Regions from separate parts of the Streptomyces sp. AB3(2024) genome, predicted to be linked through region 1. Evidence: predicted binding sites of a transcription regulator. Region 1 holds the regulator's gene; the other holds the start of a gene.
What was found. The regulator HrcA, encoded in region 1, represses chaperone genes, less so after heat shock. The targets are predictions, from matches to a motif close to TTNGCACTCNGNNNNNCNGAGTGCNAA.
Positions count from the first base shown of each region.

Region 1 (7,314 bases):
GACGAGATGTACGCGGGCTCCCGGGAGGCCTGACCGGCGCCCGGCCCGACGCGGGAAACGACCTTGGGGCAGTGCGGGACAATGGGCCCATGCCTTCCGCACTGCCCGACGGTGAACCCATGCCCGAAGACGGCTCGCTGCCGTCGCACGCCCTGGCGGGTGCCGGGGACCGGCCACTCGGGTTCTACCTGCACGTCCCGTACTGCGCCACGCGCTGCGGGTACTGCGACTTCAACACCTACACGGCCACCGAGCTGCGGGGGACCGGCGGGGTGCTCGCCTCCCGGGAGAACTACGCCGACACCCTGATCGACGAGGTCCGTCTGGCCCGCAAGGTGCTCGGGGACGACCCCCGGGCCGTACGGACCGTCTTCGTCGGCGGCGGCACGCCCACGCTGCTGCCCGCCCGGGACCTCGTCCGCATGCTCGCGGCGATCCGCGACGAGTTCGGGCTGGCCGAGGATGCCGAGGTCACCACCGAGGCCAACCCGGAGTCCGTGGACCCGCGGTACCTCACGGAGCTCCGCGAGGGCGGCTTCAACCGGATCTCCTTCGGCATGCAGAGCGCGAAGCAGCACGTCCTGAAGGTGCTCGACCGCACCCACACCCCCGGCCGCCCCGAGGCCTGCGTCGCGGAGGCCCGCGCGGCGGGCTTCGAGCACGTCAACCTGGACCTGATCTACGGCACGCCGGGGGAGACGGACCAGGACTGGCGCGACTCCCTGGCCGCGGCCATCGGCGCGGGACCCGACCACGTCAGCGCCTACGCCCTGATCGTCGAGGAGGGCACGCAGCTGGCCCGCCGGATCCGCCGCGGCGAGGTCCCGATGACCGACGACGACGTCCACGCCGACCGGTACCTGATCGCGGACTCCGTCATGGCGGAGGCCGGGTACTCCTGGTACGAGGTGTCGAACTGGGCCACGACCGAAGCCGGCCGCTGCCTGCACAACGAGCTGTACTGGCGAGGGGCCGACTGGTGGGGCGCGGGCCCGGGCGCCCACTCGCACGTCGGCGGGGTGCGGTGGTGGAACGTGAAGCACCCCGGCGCCTACGCGGCGGCCCTCGCGGAGGGTCGTTCCCCCGGCGCGGGGCGCGAGCTGTTGTCCGCGGAGGACCGGCGCGTGGAGCGGATCCTGCTGGAGCTGCGCCTCGTCGACGGCGTCCCGCTGTCCCTGCTGGCCCCGGCGGGCCTGGTAGCCGCCGCGAAGGCGCTGGCCGACGGCCTGTTGGAAGCCGGCCCGTACGGGGCCGGGCGCGCGGTACTGACCCTGCGCGGGCGGCTGCTGGCCGACGCGGTGGTGCGGGACCTGGTGGACTGATCGCTCGGCGGAGTGAATCCGCGCGGGAAGCGAACGAGGCTGCCTACCCTGTTCCTAGGCTGCTGCCGCAAGCAACGGCGGCGAGACGCGGAGGACCACGGAGATGACCGCTGTGGATGACCGGCTCATGACGGATGTCGCCCGGGCCTTCGAGGAACTCGATGTTCCCGAGGGTTTCAAAGCGGAGCTCCTCAGGGGGGACATCGTGATGATGGCCGGGCCCGACCGGGTGCACAACCGGATCGTGCTGTCCGTACTGGATCAGATCCCCCGGGAGCGGTGGGAACGGCTCCAGACGCAGGACATCGCGATTCCGGGTGAGACCAGCGAACCGCAGCCCGATCTGGTGGTGCTGGAGAACGGCAGCGAACCGGGTCCCGGGCGTCTCATCCCAGCCCCCGCCGTCACGATGCTGGTCGAGGTGGTGTCCAAGAACAGTGCGGACACGGACTACGGCATCAAGCGTTCGATGTACGCGGCCGGTCGGGTTCCCGCCTACCTGATCATCGATCCGTTCGAGGCCGAATGCCTGCTGCTCACCGAGCCGGCCGGGGCGGGGGAGGACGCCGACTACAAGGTCGAACGCAGGGCGAGGTTCGGCGAGCCCGTCCCGTTGACCGTTCTGGGCATCAAGCTGGAGACCGGCGAGTTCGGAACACTCCCGAAATTCAAGCGGCATCGCAGGCCGTGACGAAGTCGATCAGCTCCTCCACCCGCCCCAGCAGGGTCGGCTCCAGGTCCCGGTAGGACGAGACGCGGGACAGGATGTGCTGCCAGGCGGCCCCGGTGTTCTCCGGCCAGCCCAGGGCCCGGCAGACGCCCGTCTTCCAGTCCTGGCCGCGCGGCACCTCGGGCCACGCCCGGATGCCCAGCGCGGACGGCTTCACCGCCTGCCAGACGTCCACGTACGGGTGACCCACCACCAGCACGTCCGGGGAGGTCACCGATGCCGCGATCCGCGACTCCTTCGAGCCCGCCACCAGGTGGTCCACCAGCACGCCGAGACGGGCGTCGGGCCCCGGGGCGAACTCCTCCACGACGGCCGCGAGGTCGTCGACGCCCTCCAGGTACTCCACCACCACGCCCTCGATGCGCAGGTCGTCACCCCAGACCCGCTCCACCAGCTCGGCGTCGTGACGGCCCTCCACGTAGATCCGCCCGGCGCGCGCCACCCGGGCCCGCGCCCCCGGGACGGCCAGCGATCCCGAGGCCGTACGGGCGGGCGCGGCGGGCGCCCGCGACGGACGGGTCAGGGTCACCACGGCGCCGTCCAGCACGAAGCCGCGCGGCTCCAGGGGGAAGGCCCGGCGCTTGCCGAAGCGGTCCTCCAGGGTCACCGTGCCCGCCTCGCACGCCACCACCGCGCCGCAGAAGTCGGTGCCCGCCACCTCGACCACCAGATCGGGGTCCGCGGCCACCTCCGGCACGGCCTTGGCACGCTTCCACTGCGGGGTCAGGTCGGGGGAGTACTCGCGCATCCGGCCGACACTAGGAGAGCCGCCGCCGTCAGGTCCGCGACACGCCGAACAGGTCCGCCAGTGTGTCGCGTTGCGCACGCACGAAGCCTGCCCCGACCACCGCTCCGTGACCCGGCACGTACAGCGCGTCGTCCCCGCCCAGCGCGAGCAGGCGGTCCAGGGCGGCGGGCCACTGCCCGGGCACCGCGTCCGAGCCGGCCTGGGGCTCGCCCGACTCCTCCACCAGGTCCCCGCAGAACACCACCTCCCGCTCGCCCGGCACCAGGACCGTCAGGTCGTGCTGCGAGTGCGCGGGCCCGACGTTGGCCAGCAGTACCTGTACGCCGCCCAGCTCCAGCGTCCACTCGCCCGACACCAGGTGCTCCGGCGCCCGCAGCAGGCCCGCCGCCCCGGCCGCCTCCGCCTCGTCCACGCCCTGGCGGACCGCGCTCACGCGCAGCTCCTCACGGCCGCCGGGGGTCGCCAGTAGCCGGTCGAGGCCGACCGCCCCGTAGAACCGGGCGCCCTCGAAGGCCGGGCCGCCCAGCACGTGGTCGAAATGTCCGTGTGTGAATGCGATATGGGTCACGCGCCGGCCCGTCAGCCGCTCCGCCTCGGCCCGCACCAGCGCACCCTCGCGCACGCAGGATCCGGGGTCGATCAGGAGTACCGACTCGTCCCCCACCACCAGTCCCACCGTGCAGTCCCACACCGGGAGCCGCCGCCGGCCGGTCCGCCCGGTCAGCCGTTCCCAGCCCGCCTCTTCCCAACGTACGTCCATGGGGCGACGCTACCCTGGCGGGCCGCCCTTGCCCCCGGTGTACCACCCGGCCGTACACTGACCGGGGGATCTCTGGCACTCGGGCGCTCGGAGTGCCAACCAGGGCCCGGGGGAAGCTCCGGCGGACCGGCGACGGCCGGCCCGCCGCCGGCGGAACCCCACGACCGACCCATGACCGACCGACGACCGACCGCATCCGGAGGTGTGCGCGATGCTCAGTGAACGCAGGCTCGAAGTGCTGCGCGCCATCGTCCAGGACTACGTCGGGACGGAGGAGCCGGTCGGTTCCAAGGCCCTCACCGAGCGCCACCGCCTCGGCGTCTCGCCCGCCACCGTGCGCAACGACATGGCCGTGCTGGAGGAGGAGGGCTACATCGCGCAGCCCCACACCAGCGCCGGCCGGATCCCCACCGACAAGGGCTACCGCCTCTTCGTCGACAAGCTGGCGGGGGTCAAGCCGCTGTCGACGCCCGAGCGGCGGGCCATCCAGAACTTCCTCGACGGCGCCGTCGACCTCGACGACGTGGTCGGCCGCACGGTGCGGCTGCTCGCGCAGCTCACCCGGCAGGTCGCCGTCGTCCAGTACCCCTCGCTGACCCGCTCCACCGTCCGGCACGTAGAGCTGCTGTCGCTGGCCCCGGCCCGGCTGATGCTCGTACTGATCACGGACACCGGGCGGGTCGAGCAGCGGCTCGTCGACACCCAGACGCCCTTCGGCGAGACCTCCCTCGCCGACCTGCGGGCGAGGCTGAACAGCCGGGTCGTCGGCCGTCGGTTCACCGACGTGCCGCAGCTCGTGCAGGACCTTCCGGAGTCGTTCGAGATCGACGACCGGGCGACCGTCAAGGCCGTCCTGGCGACCCTTCTCGAAACGCTGGCCGAGGAGGCGGAGGAGCGGCTGATGATCGGCGGCACCGCCAACCTCACTCGCTTCGGACATGATTTTCCCTTGACGATCAGGCCGGTGCTCGAAGCGCTTGAGGAGCACGTCGTGCTCCTCAAGCTGCTGGGCGAGGCGGGGGAGTCGGGGATGGCCGTACGGATCGGGCACGAGAACGCCTACGAGGGACTCAACTCCACGTCGGTCGTGTCCGTCGGCTACGGTTCGGGCGGCGAAGCAGTCGCCAAACTCGGCGTGGTCGGACCGACCCGCATGGACTACCCCGGAACGATGGGAGCGGTACGCGCAGTGGCACGTTACGTCGGACAGATCCTGGCGGAGTCGTAAGTGGCCACGGACTACTACGCCGTACTCGGCGTGCGCCGCGACGCATCCCAGGACGAGATCAAGAAGGCTTTCCGGAGGCTCGCGCGCGAGCTGCACCCGGACGTCAATCCCGATCCCAAGACGCAAGAGCGCTTCAAGGAGATCAACGCCGCCTACGAGGTCCTCTCGGACCCGCAGAAGAAGCAGGTCTACGACCTCGGCGGCGACCCGCTGTCCTCCTCGGGCGGCGGCGGCGCGGGCGGCTTCGGCGCGGGTGGCTTCGGCAACTTCTCGGACATCATGGACGCCTTCTTCGGCCAGTCCCAGCAGCGCGGCCCGCGCTCGCGGACCCGCCGCGGCCAGGACGCCATGATCCGTCTGGACCTGGAACTGGACGAGGCCGCCTTCGGCACGACCAAGGACATCCAGGTCGACACGGCCGTCGTCTGCACCACCTGCTCGGGCGAGGGCGCCGCCCCCGGCACCTCCGCGCAGACCTGTGACATGTGCCGCGGCCGCGGTGAGGTCTCGCAGGTCACCCGGTCCTTCCTGGGCCAGGTCATGACCTCGCGGCCCTGCCCGCAGTGCCAGGGCTTCGGCACCGTGGTCCCGACCCCGTGCCCCGAGTGCGCGGGCGACGGCCGGGTCCGCTCCCGCCGCAGCCTGACGGTCAAGATCCCCGCCGGTGTCGAGAACGGCACCCGGATCCAGCTCGCGGGCGAGGGCGAGGTCGGCCCCGGCGGCGGCCCCGCCGGCGACCTGTACGTGGAGATCCACGAGCTGCCGCACCCGACCTTCCAGCGGCGCGGGGACGACCTGCACTGCACGGTCACCATCCCCATGACGGCGGCGTCCCTGGGCACCAAGTGCCCGCTGGAGACGCTGGACGGCATGGAGGAGATCGACATCCGGCCCGGCACCCAGTCCGGCCAGGCGATCCCGCTGCACGGGCGGGGCGTCACGCACCTGCGCGGCGGCGGGCGCGGCGACCTGATCGTCCACGTCGAGGTCACCACCCCCGGCAAGCTGGACCCCCAGCAGGAGGACCTGCTGCGCCAGCTCGCGAAGCTGCGCGGCGAGGAGCGCCCGATGGGCCAGTTCGCTCCCGGTCAGCAGGGGCTGTTCAGCCGCCTGAAGGACGCGTTCAACGGCCGCTGACCGGCCCGCGACAGCACGCAGGAGCCCGGTCCGGGGACGCCCCGGACCGGGCTCCGCGTTTTCCCCGCGGCGGGAGGGAAGTGGACTATGCCAGGCGAATTGCCGTGATTCGGTCCGGTGCGCCGGACGTGGCACGATGCAGTCCATGTCCTCCGCACCGAACGGTCTCCCCCGGTACCCGATCGTGCAGGCTCCCATGGCGGGCGGCGCCTCCTGTCCGCCGCTTGCCGCCGCCGTGTGCGAGGCCGGCGGGCTCGGTTTCCTCGCCGGCGGCTACAAGACCGCCGACGGCATGTACCAGGAGATCAAGCAGCTCCGCGGGCTCACCCGACGGCCCTTCGGAGTGAACCTCTTCCTGCCGCAGACCGGATACGTCGACCCGGCCGCCGTCGAGGCCTACCGCGGCCAGCTGGCAGGCGAGGCGAGCTGGTACGAGGTCTCGCTCGCCGAAGAGGACATCATCGGCACCTGCGACGACGGCTACGAGGCCAAGCTGGCGATCCTGCTGGAGGACCCGGTCCCGGTCGTCTCCTTCACCTACGGCTGTCCAGCGCCCACCGTGATCGCGCGCCTGCGCGCCGCCGGTACGCACACCGTCGTCACCGTGACCTCCGTCGACGAGGCCCGCGCCGCCCAGGAGGCGGGCGCCGACGCCCTGTGCGTCCAGGGGGTCGAGGCCGGCGGACACCAGGGCACCTTCCGCGACGACCCGCAGACCGACGGCACGGCGGGCGTCGGCCTGCTCGCCCTGGTGGCGCAGGTGCGCGAGGCCGTGGCCCTCCCGATCACCGCCTCGGGCGGGCTGATGCGCGGGGCACAGATCGCGGCGGTGCTCGCGGCGGGCGCGGAGGCGGCGCAGCTCGGCACGGCCTTCCTGGTGTGCCCGGAGTCCGGGGCGCACCCCCTGCACAAGAAGGCGCTGACGGACCCGCTGTTCGGGCACACGGAACTGACCCGGGCCTTCTCCGGCCGCCCCGCCCGGGGCCTGGTCAACCGCTTCATGCGGGAGCACGGGCCGTACGCCCCTTCCGCCTACCCCCAGATCCACCACATGACCTCGGGGCTGCGCAAGGCCGCCGCCACGGCCGGGGACCCGCAGGGCATGTCCCTGTGGGCCGGGCAGGGGCACCGGCTGGCGCGGGCGCTGCCCGCCGGGGAGCTGGTGGAGGTGCTGGCGGCCGAACTGGCCCAGGCGCAGAGTGCGTTGAAGGTGTTGCAGATGAGGAGAGCGTCATGACAGCCCCCGTGTTCGTGGTCGAAGAGGTCCCCGCGGGGCCGGAGTTCGTGCTGGACGGCCCCGAGGGGCGGCACGCGGTGTCGGTGAAGCGGCTCGAACCGGGCGAGGAACTCGTCCTCACGGACGGCCGCGGCCGCTGGGCCGACGCCGTG
Region 1 is NZ_JBGWAB010000003.1:126,307-133,620, reverse strand. It holds gene ACEPPI_RS02345 (long-chain fatty acid--CoA ligase) at 1-33, shown strand, start outside; gene hemW (radical SAM family heme chaperone HemW) at 90-1,322, shown strand; gene ACEPPI_RS02335 (Uma2 family endonuclease) at 1,426-2,013, shown strand; gene ACEPPI_RS02330 (DUF3097 domain-containing protein) at 1,991-2,800, opposite strand; gene ACEPPI_RS02325 (MBL fold metallo-hydrolase) at 2,829-3,560, opposite strand; gene hrcA (heat-inducible transcriptional repressor HrcA) at 3,772-4,788, shown strand; gene dnaJ (molecular chaperone DnaJ) at 4,789-5,925, shown strand; gene ACEPPI_RS02310 (nitronate monooxygenase) at 6,071-7,162, shown strand; gene ACEPPI_RS02305 (16S rRNA (uracil(1498)-N(3))-methyltransferase) at 7,159-7,314, shown strand, end outside.

Region 2 (7,314 bases), on a different contig from region 1:
GGGCCGGCAGCGCGCGGACGTCGCCTCCGTGGGCCCGCGCGATCTCCCGGGCGATGGCCAGGCCCAGCCCGGTCCCGCCGCCGGCCCGCCCCCGGTCCGCGTCGAGGCGTACGAACCGCTCGAAGACCCGGTCCCGGTCCGCCTCCGGAATGCCCGGACCGTCGTCCGTGACCTCCAGCACCGCCCAGCCGTCCTCGGCGACGGCCCGGACCAGGACCCCGGAGCGGGCGTACCGCAGGGCGTTGTCCACCAGGTTGGCCAGGGCCCGCTCCAGCCGCGCCGGATCCCCGTACGCCGGTACGGGCGCGGGCGTGGTCAGCCGCACCGGCACCCGGGGCGCGGGCCGCCGGGCCGCGTCCTCGGCGGCGAGCAGCGCGAGGTCGACGGGCTCGGGGCGCGGCGCGGGTCCGCCGTCGAGGCGGGCCAGCAGCAGCAGGTCGGCGGCGATCCGCTGGAGCCGTTCGGTGTCGGCCAGCGCGGCGGCCACCGACTCCCGGTCGGGACGCGGCCGGGCGAGGGCGACTTCCAGCCGGGCGCGGACGGCGGCCAGGGGGTTGCGCAGCTCGTGCGAGGCGTCGGCGGTGAACTGGCGCTGGCGGGCGTCGGAGCGTTCCAGCCGGTCGAGGGTGTCGTTGACGGTCCGGGCCAGCCGGGCGATCTCGTCGGCGCCGCCCGGGTCGGGGACGCGCCGGTCCAGCTCGCTGGCGGTGACGGCGGCGAGTTCCGTACGGATCGCGGTGACGGGCCGTAGCGCCTGCCCGGTGACCCACCAGGCCAGGGCCGCCGCGAAGGCGATCAGCGGGGGCGCGCCGGCGAGCAGCCCGAGGGCGATGGCGCGGGTGGCGTCGTCGACGTCGCTGAGCACGGTCATCGCGTAGACGGTGTAGGGGGTGTGCGGACCGCCGCCGGTGCCGGGGGCCTGGACGACGACGGCCACCCGCCGTTCCGCGCCGGGGCTCGCGGGGGCGAGCACGACGGAGCGGGAGTCCTGGCCCGGCGCGGGGCGCAGGGCGGCGAGGCCGGGGACGTCCTGCGGGCCCCCGCTGGTGGCGACCGTCCGCCCGGCCGCGTCCCGTACGAGGACCAGGTCCACGCCGCTCTCCGGCGCGGGCAGCCGCCCGCCGGGCGGGCGGCTGCGGGTGTCGAGCTGGGCGGCGACCTTGCGCGCGGCGAGCTCGGTGCGGCCGGTGGTGTTGTCGAGGAGGTTGGCGCGCATGAGGGTGTACAGCCACAGTCCGCCGCCGGCCAGGACGGCTGCCATCGCGAGGGCGGCTCCCAGGGCGGCCCGCGCGCGGACGCTGCTAACCACCGTCGGGGGCCATCCGGTAGCCGGTGCCGTGGACGGTGAGGATGGAGCGGCGGCCGAAGGGGGCGTCGATCTTCTTGCGCAGGGAGGAGACGTAGACCTCGACGATGTTCGGGTCGATGTCGTGGGGGGCGTCCCAGACCTCGTCGAGGATGTCCTGTTTGGCGACGGCCCGGCCGGGGCGTTCCATCAGGCAGGCGAGGACGCCGAGCTCGCGCGCGGTGAGTTCGATGTCGTGCGCGCCGCGGCGGCAGCGGCGGTCCTGCGGGTCGAGGACCAGGTCTCCGGCGCGCAGCACGGTGGGTTCGGGGGCGGCGGCGCGGCGGGCGAGGGCGCGCAGCCGGGCGCCGAGGACGACGAAGGAGAAGGGTTTGGTGAGGTAGTCGTCGGCGCCCGCGTCGAGGCCCTCGGCCTCGTCGTGCTCGCCGTCCTTGGCGGTCAGCATCAGGACGGGGGTGGGGACGCCGTGGGCGCGCATCCGGGCGCAGATCTCGGCGCCGCCGAGGCCGGGGAGCATCAGGTCCAGGAGCACGGCGTCGTACGGGCCGCCGGTGAGGGCCAGTTCCAGGCCCCGGTGGCCGTCGTGGGCGACCTCCACGCGGTGGCCGTCGGCGGACAGGCCCTGGCGGAGGGACTCGGCCAGGTTCTCTTCGTCTTCGACCACGAGGATGCGCACGGCTTCCACTCTCACACACCGGCCGCGTCAACCGGCCGGACACTCGTGGTCGTCGCCGCCGCTGAAACACTGGCCGTACGTGCCCCGGTACGGGGACGCGGGCGCGGACGGATCGGACCGCAGCCGGTCGCGGGACTGGTAGGCCACGCCCGCGGTGCCCGCGAGCAGGGCCGCGCACACCAGTGCCTGGACGCATCCGGTGACGGGCGCGCGGCGGCGGAAGGCGCGGCCCGAGACGACCCCGGCGGCCACGGCGGCCAGGACGAGTCCGCCGAGCAGCAGGACCAGGACCGTACTGTCGTCGCCCCCGGTGCCCTGGGCGTCCCAGGTGGCGACGACCGCCAGGTAGAGGCCGACGGCGATGGCCGCGGCCTCCAGCAGGGTCAGCAGCAGGGCGGTCGTGATGTCCGCGGCCCAGTCGGATCCGGTGCGTGCGCGTTCGCCGTGCGTCGGTCTCGTCATGGGGGCAGTCTCGTCCGCGGGCCGGTGCCGCCGCCTGAGTACGGATACCCAGGCGTACCCACGGGTACGTCGTACGTGCCTTCGGGTTCTCGGCCAAGGGGCGGCCGGATGACGACGCCGCGCGAGCTGGATTGGCACTCCGCTTGACCGAGTGCTAATCGCCGGAATAGTCTCGCGTCTGGCACTCGCCCCTGGTGAGTGCCAACACAGCGACAGGCAGATCCGGCACCCGCGACGACGGATCGACCTGGTCGCCACCTCAGACAGTTAACCCCGGATCTCCGAAGGGGGAGGTCGGATCGTGACGACCACCAGCTCCAAGGTTGCCATCAAGCCGCTTGAGGACCGCATCGTGGTCCAGCCGCTCGACGCCGAGCAGACCACGGCCTCCGGCCTGGTCATCCCGGACACCGCGAAGGAGAAGCCCCAGGAGGGCGTCGTCCTTGCCGTGGGCCCGGGCCGCTTCGAGGACGGCCAGCGTCTCCCGCTGGACGTCAGCGTCGGCGACGTCGTCCTGTACTCCAAGTACGGCGGCACCGAAGTGAAGTACAACGGCGAGGAGTACCTCGTCCTCTCGGCCCGCGACGTGCTCGCGATCGTCGAGAAGTAATTCGCTTCACCAGTTTTGCCTTGAGCTACGCCCCTGGTCACCCCTGCTGATGCCGGGCGGCGAGGGGCGTAGTTCGTTCTAGCCAGGCGGTCGCGGTGAGCGGCCGGGGATCGCAACGAGAGGGCTGACCGCTCCCATGCCGAAGATTCTTAAGTTTGACGAGGACGCCCGTCGCGCCCTTGAGCGCGGTGTCAACAAGCTTGCCGACACGGTCAAGGTGACGATCGGCCCCAAGGGCCGCAACGTCGTCATCGACAAGAAGTTCGGCGCCCCCACCATCACCAACGACGGTGTCACCATCGCCCGCGAGGTCGAGCTGGACGACCCGTACGAGAACCTGGGCGCCCAGCTCGTGAAGGAGGTGGCGACCAAGACCAACGACATCGCGGGTGACGGCACCACCACCGCCACCGTGCTGGCCCAGGCGCTGGTCCGCGAGGGTCTGCGCAACGTCGCCGCCGGCGCCTCCCCGGCCGCCCTGAAGAAGGGCATCGACGCCGCGGTCAAGGCCGTGTCCGAGGAGCTCCTCGCGACCGCCCGCCCGATCGAGGACAAGTCCGACATCGCCGCCGTGGCCGCGCTCTCCGCGCAGGACCAGCAGGTCGGCGAGCTCATCGCCGAGGCGATGGACAAGGTCGGCAAGGACGGTGTCATCACCGTCGAGGAGTCCAACGCCTTCGGCCTGGAGCTGGAGTTCACCGAGGGCATGGCCTTCGACAAGGGCTACCTCTCCCCGTACATGGTGACCGACCAGGAGCGTATGGAGGCCGTCCTCGACGACCCGTACATCCTGATCAACCAGGGCAAGGTCTCCTCGATCCAGGACCTCCTGCCGCTGCTGGAGAAGGTCATCCAGGCCGGCGGCTCCCGCCCGCTGCTGATCATCGCCGAGGACGTCGAGGGCGAGGCGCTCTCCACCCTCGTCGTCAACAAGATCCGCGGCACCTTCAACGCGGTCGCCGTCAAGGCCCCCGGCTTCGGCGACCGCCGCAAGGCGATGCTGCAGGACATGGCCACCCTCACCGGTGCCACCGTCATCGCCGAGGAGGTCGGCCTCAAGCTCGACCAGGCCGGTCTGGACGTCCTCGGTTCCGCGCGCCGCGTGACCATCTCCAAGGACGACACGACCATCGTCGACGGTGGCGGCAACTCCGCTGACGTCGCGGGCCGCGTCAACCAGATCAAGGCCGAGATCGAGTCCACGGACTCCGACTGGGACCGCGAGAAGCTGCAGGAGCGCCTGGCGAAGCTCGCCGGCGGCGTCTGCGTCATCAAGGTCGGCGCCGCCACCGAGGTGGAGCTCAAGGAGAAGAAGCACCGCCTTGAGGACGCCATCTCGGCGACCCGTGCCGCGGTCGAGGAGGGCATCGTCTCCGGCGGTGGCTCCGCGCTCGTCCACGCCGTCAAGATCCTCGAAGGGAACCTCGGCCTGACCGGCGACGAGGGCACCGGCGTCTCCGTCGTGCGCCGCGCCGCGGTCGAGCCGCTGCGCTGGATCGCCGAGAACGCCGGCCTGGAGGGTTACGTCATCACCTCCAAGGTCGCCGAGCTCGACAAGGGCCAGGGCTTCAACGCCGCCACCGGCGAGTACGGCGACCTGGTCAAGGCCGGCGTCATCGACCCGGTCAAGGTCACCCGCTCCGCGCTGGAGAACGCCGCGTCCATCGCCTCCCTGCTGCTCACGACCGAGACCCTGGTCGTCGAGAAGCCGGCCGAGGAAGAGGCCGACGCCGGCCACGGTCACGGTCACAGCCACTGAGGCTGACGCCGTCTGACGCGTGAGAAGGCCCTGGTCACCGCTGCCGAGCGGGGGTGACCAGGGCCTCTTGCGTTTCCGTGCCGTCGACGCCTCCCGCGCCTCCCGCGCCTCCCGCGCCTCCCGCGCCTCCCGCGCCTCCCGCGCCTCCCGCGCCTCCCGCGCCTCCCGCGCATCGGGGCATCCGAACGCCGGAACGTCCGGGCATCCGAACGTCCGCGCATCCGGGTGTCCGGTCAGCCGGGCATCATGCCCAGCTGCCGCATCAGACCGGGGGCGTCGTAGTACCACCAGTCCTCCGCGATCTGGCCGTTCTCGATCCGGCAGGTCATGCATCCCGACATGCTGACTTCCTTGCCGGTCGGCGCGACCCCCATGAACTCGCCCTTGTGGGTGCCCTTCCAGTTCCACAGCGTGGTGACGCAGTCCCCTTCGGCGACCTGGCGCGTCTTGTCGAACGTGAAGTCGAACGCGTCCCGCCACATGCCGATGGTCCGCCGCATCCCGTCCCGGCCGTTGCCGCGGCCCTCCGTGTCCATCATGTCGTGCGTGACGTAGCCGGCCGCGACGCACTCCTCGATGACGTCGAAGTCGCCCTTCACGGCGATCTCGTCGAAGACCCGGTTCGCGACCAGCTTGTTGAGGTACTCGTCCCGGACGACGTCGAGGTTCATGAACTTCGGCATTCCCTCGCAGAGAGCCACCATCTCCTGGAACATCCGGTCGGTCTCCGGGAGGTGAGAGTTCCTCATGGCCTCCTCGTAGGAGGGGAATTCGACGAGGTCCACGTAGTGCGTCTGCGCGTCGCGGTCCCGGCCGATCATGGTGTGGGTGACCGTGCGCCTGCCGCTGGTCTGTTCCGCGTAGCGGTCGATGAGCGCGTTCATCTCGTCGAACCGCTTCGTCTCGTAATCGATCACCTGTACGAATGTCATCGCGTCGCCTCCTGCGGTGGATGGGACACGTCCAGTTTAGGGAAATTCAACCCACTTGGTACGCTTACCTGTGAGTCACACCGGTTACTGGGGGCCGTACTTGCGCCCGGTGCGGGAGGACACGCCGCCCAGGATCCCGCGCGGCGTCAGCTTCACCACTCCCATCAGCGCCTTGTACCGCGGGTCGGGGATCGACACGGTCTTGCCGCGCGCCAGGTCCGCCAGGGCCGCCGCCACCAGCTTGTCGGCGTCCAGCCACAGCCAGCCCGGGATGTTGTCCGTCCCCATGCCCGCCCGCTGGTGGAACTCGGTCCGCACGAACCCCGGGCACAGGGCCATCAGCCGCACGCCCGAACCCGCGAGGTCCCGTGCCGCCCCCTGGGTGAACTGCACGACCCACGCCTTGCTCGCGCCGTAGGTGCCGCGCGGTACGAAGGCCGCCACCGAGGCCACGTTCACCACCCCGCCGCGCCCGCGCGAGCGCATCGACCCGGTCGCCGCCGAGGTCAGCCGCAGCACCGCCTCGACGTGCACCTTGATCATGGCCAGCTCGTCGGCCATCGAGACGTCGAGGTAGCGGCCCTTGTTGCCGAACCCGGCGTTGTTGACCAGCAGGTCCACGGGGTGCGTACGGTCCCCCAGACGGGTCTCGACCGCCGCGATGCCCCGCTCCGTGGAGAGGTCCGCGGTCAGCACCTCCGCCTCGATGCCGTGCCGGTCGTGCAGCTCGGTGGCCTGCTCGGCCAGCCGCTTGGTGTCGCGGGCCACCAGTACGAGGTTGTGCCCCTGGGTGGCCAGCCGGCGGGCGAAGGCGGCGCCGATGCCCGCCGTGGATCCCGTAATCAACGCAGTCGTCATGTGCGCAACCTAGCCGCCCCGTACGGCCTGGGCGCCTGTGCGGGCGGGTGCGTGCACACTCGTGATCTTCCGGCTCCGCGGTGTCACCGGAAGCGGCCCCGAGCTCAAAGGGTCAGGCCGGACAATGGCGCCACGGTCAAAGTCGGGCTTATGCTCGAACCGTGATTGAGGCACGCCATCTCCGGGTCCTGCGCGCTGTCGCCGGGACCGGGTCCTTCTCCGCCGCCGCCCGCGAGCTCGGCTGCACCCAGCCCGCCGTCTCCCAGCAGATGAAGGCCCTCGAACAGTCGGCCGGCACCCCGCTGCTGATCCGCACGGGCCGCGAGATGCGGCTGACCCAGGCCGGCGAGGCCCTGGTGCGCCACGCGGCCGGGATCCTGGCCGGGCTGACCGCGGCCGAGGAGGAGGTCGCGGCCATCGCCGGGCTGCGCGCCGGGCGGGTCCGGCTCGTCTCCTTCCCGAGCGGGAGCTCCACCCTGGTGCCGACCGCGCTCGCGGCCATGCGCGCCGCGCACCCCGGCACCCGCATCTCGCTGGTCGAGGCGGAGCCGCCGCGGTCGGTGGAGATGCTGCGCGAGGGCGACTGCGACCTGGCCCTGGCCTTCCGCTACGGGGGCGGGACGGCGGGGGCGGCGGCCGAGTGGGAGGACCTGGTGGTCACACCGCTGCTCACCGACCGGCTCGTCGGGCTGGTTCCCGAGGGGCACCGGC
Region 2 is NZ_JBGWAB010000120.1:15,027-22,340, reverse strand. It holds gene ACEPPI_RS32460 (sensor histidine kinase) at 1-1,309, opposite strand, end outside; gene ACEPPI_RS32455 (response regulator transcription factor) at 1,302-1,982, opposite strand; gene ACEPPI_RS32450 (DUF6234 family protein) at 2,010-2,444, opposite strand; gene groES (co-chaperone GroES) at 2,746-3,054, shown strand; gene groL (chaperonin GroEL) at 3,191-4,813, shown strand; gene ACEPPI_RS32435 (ester cyclase) at 5,047-5,745, opposite strand; gene ACEPPI_RS32430 (SDR family NAD(P)-dependent oxidoreductase) at 5,830-6,603, opposite strand; gene ACEPPI_RS32425 (LysR family transcriptional regulator) at 6,765-7,314, shown strand, end outside.
Region 2: groES (co-chaperone GroES) is a predicted target of HrcA. The motif match lies at 2,576-2,602, and genes of this name have one in related genera.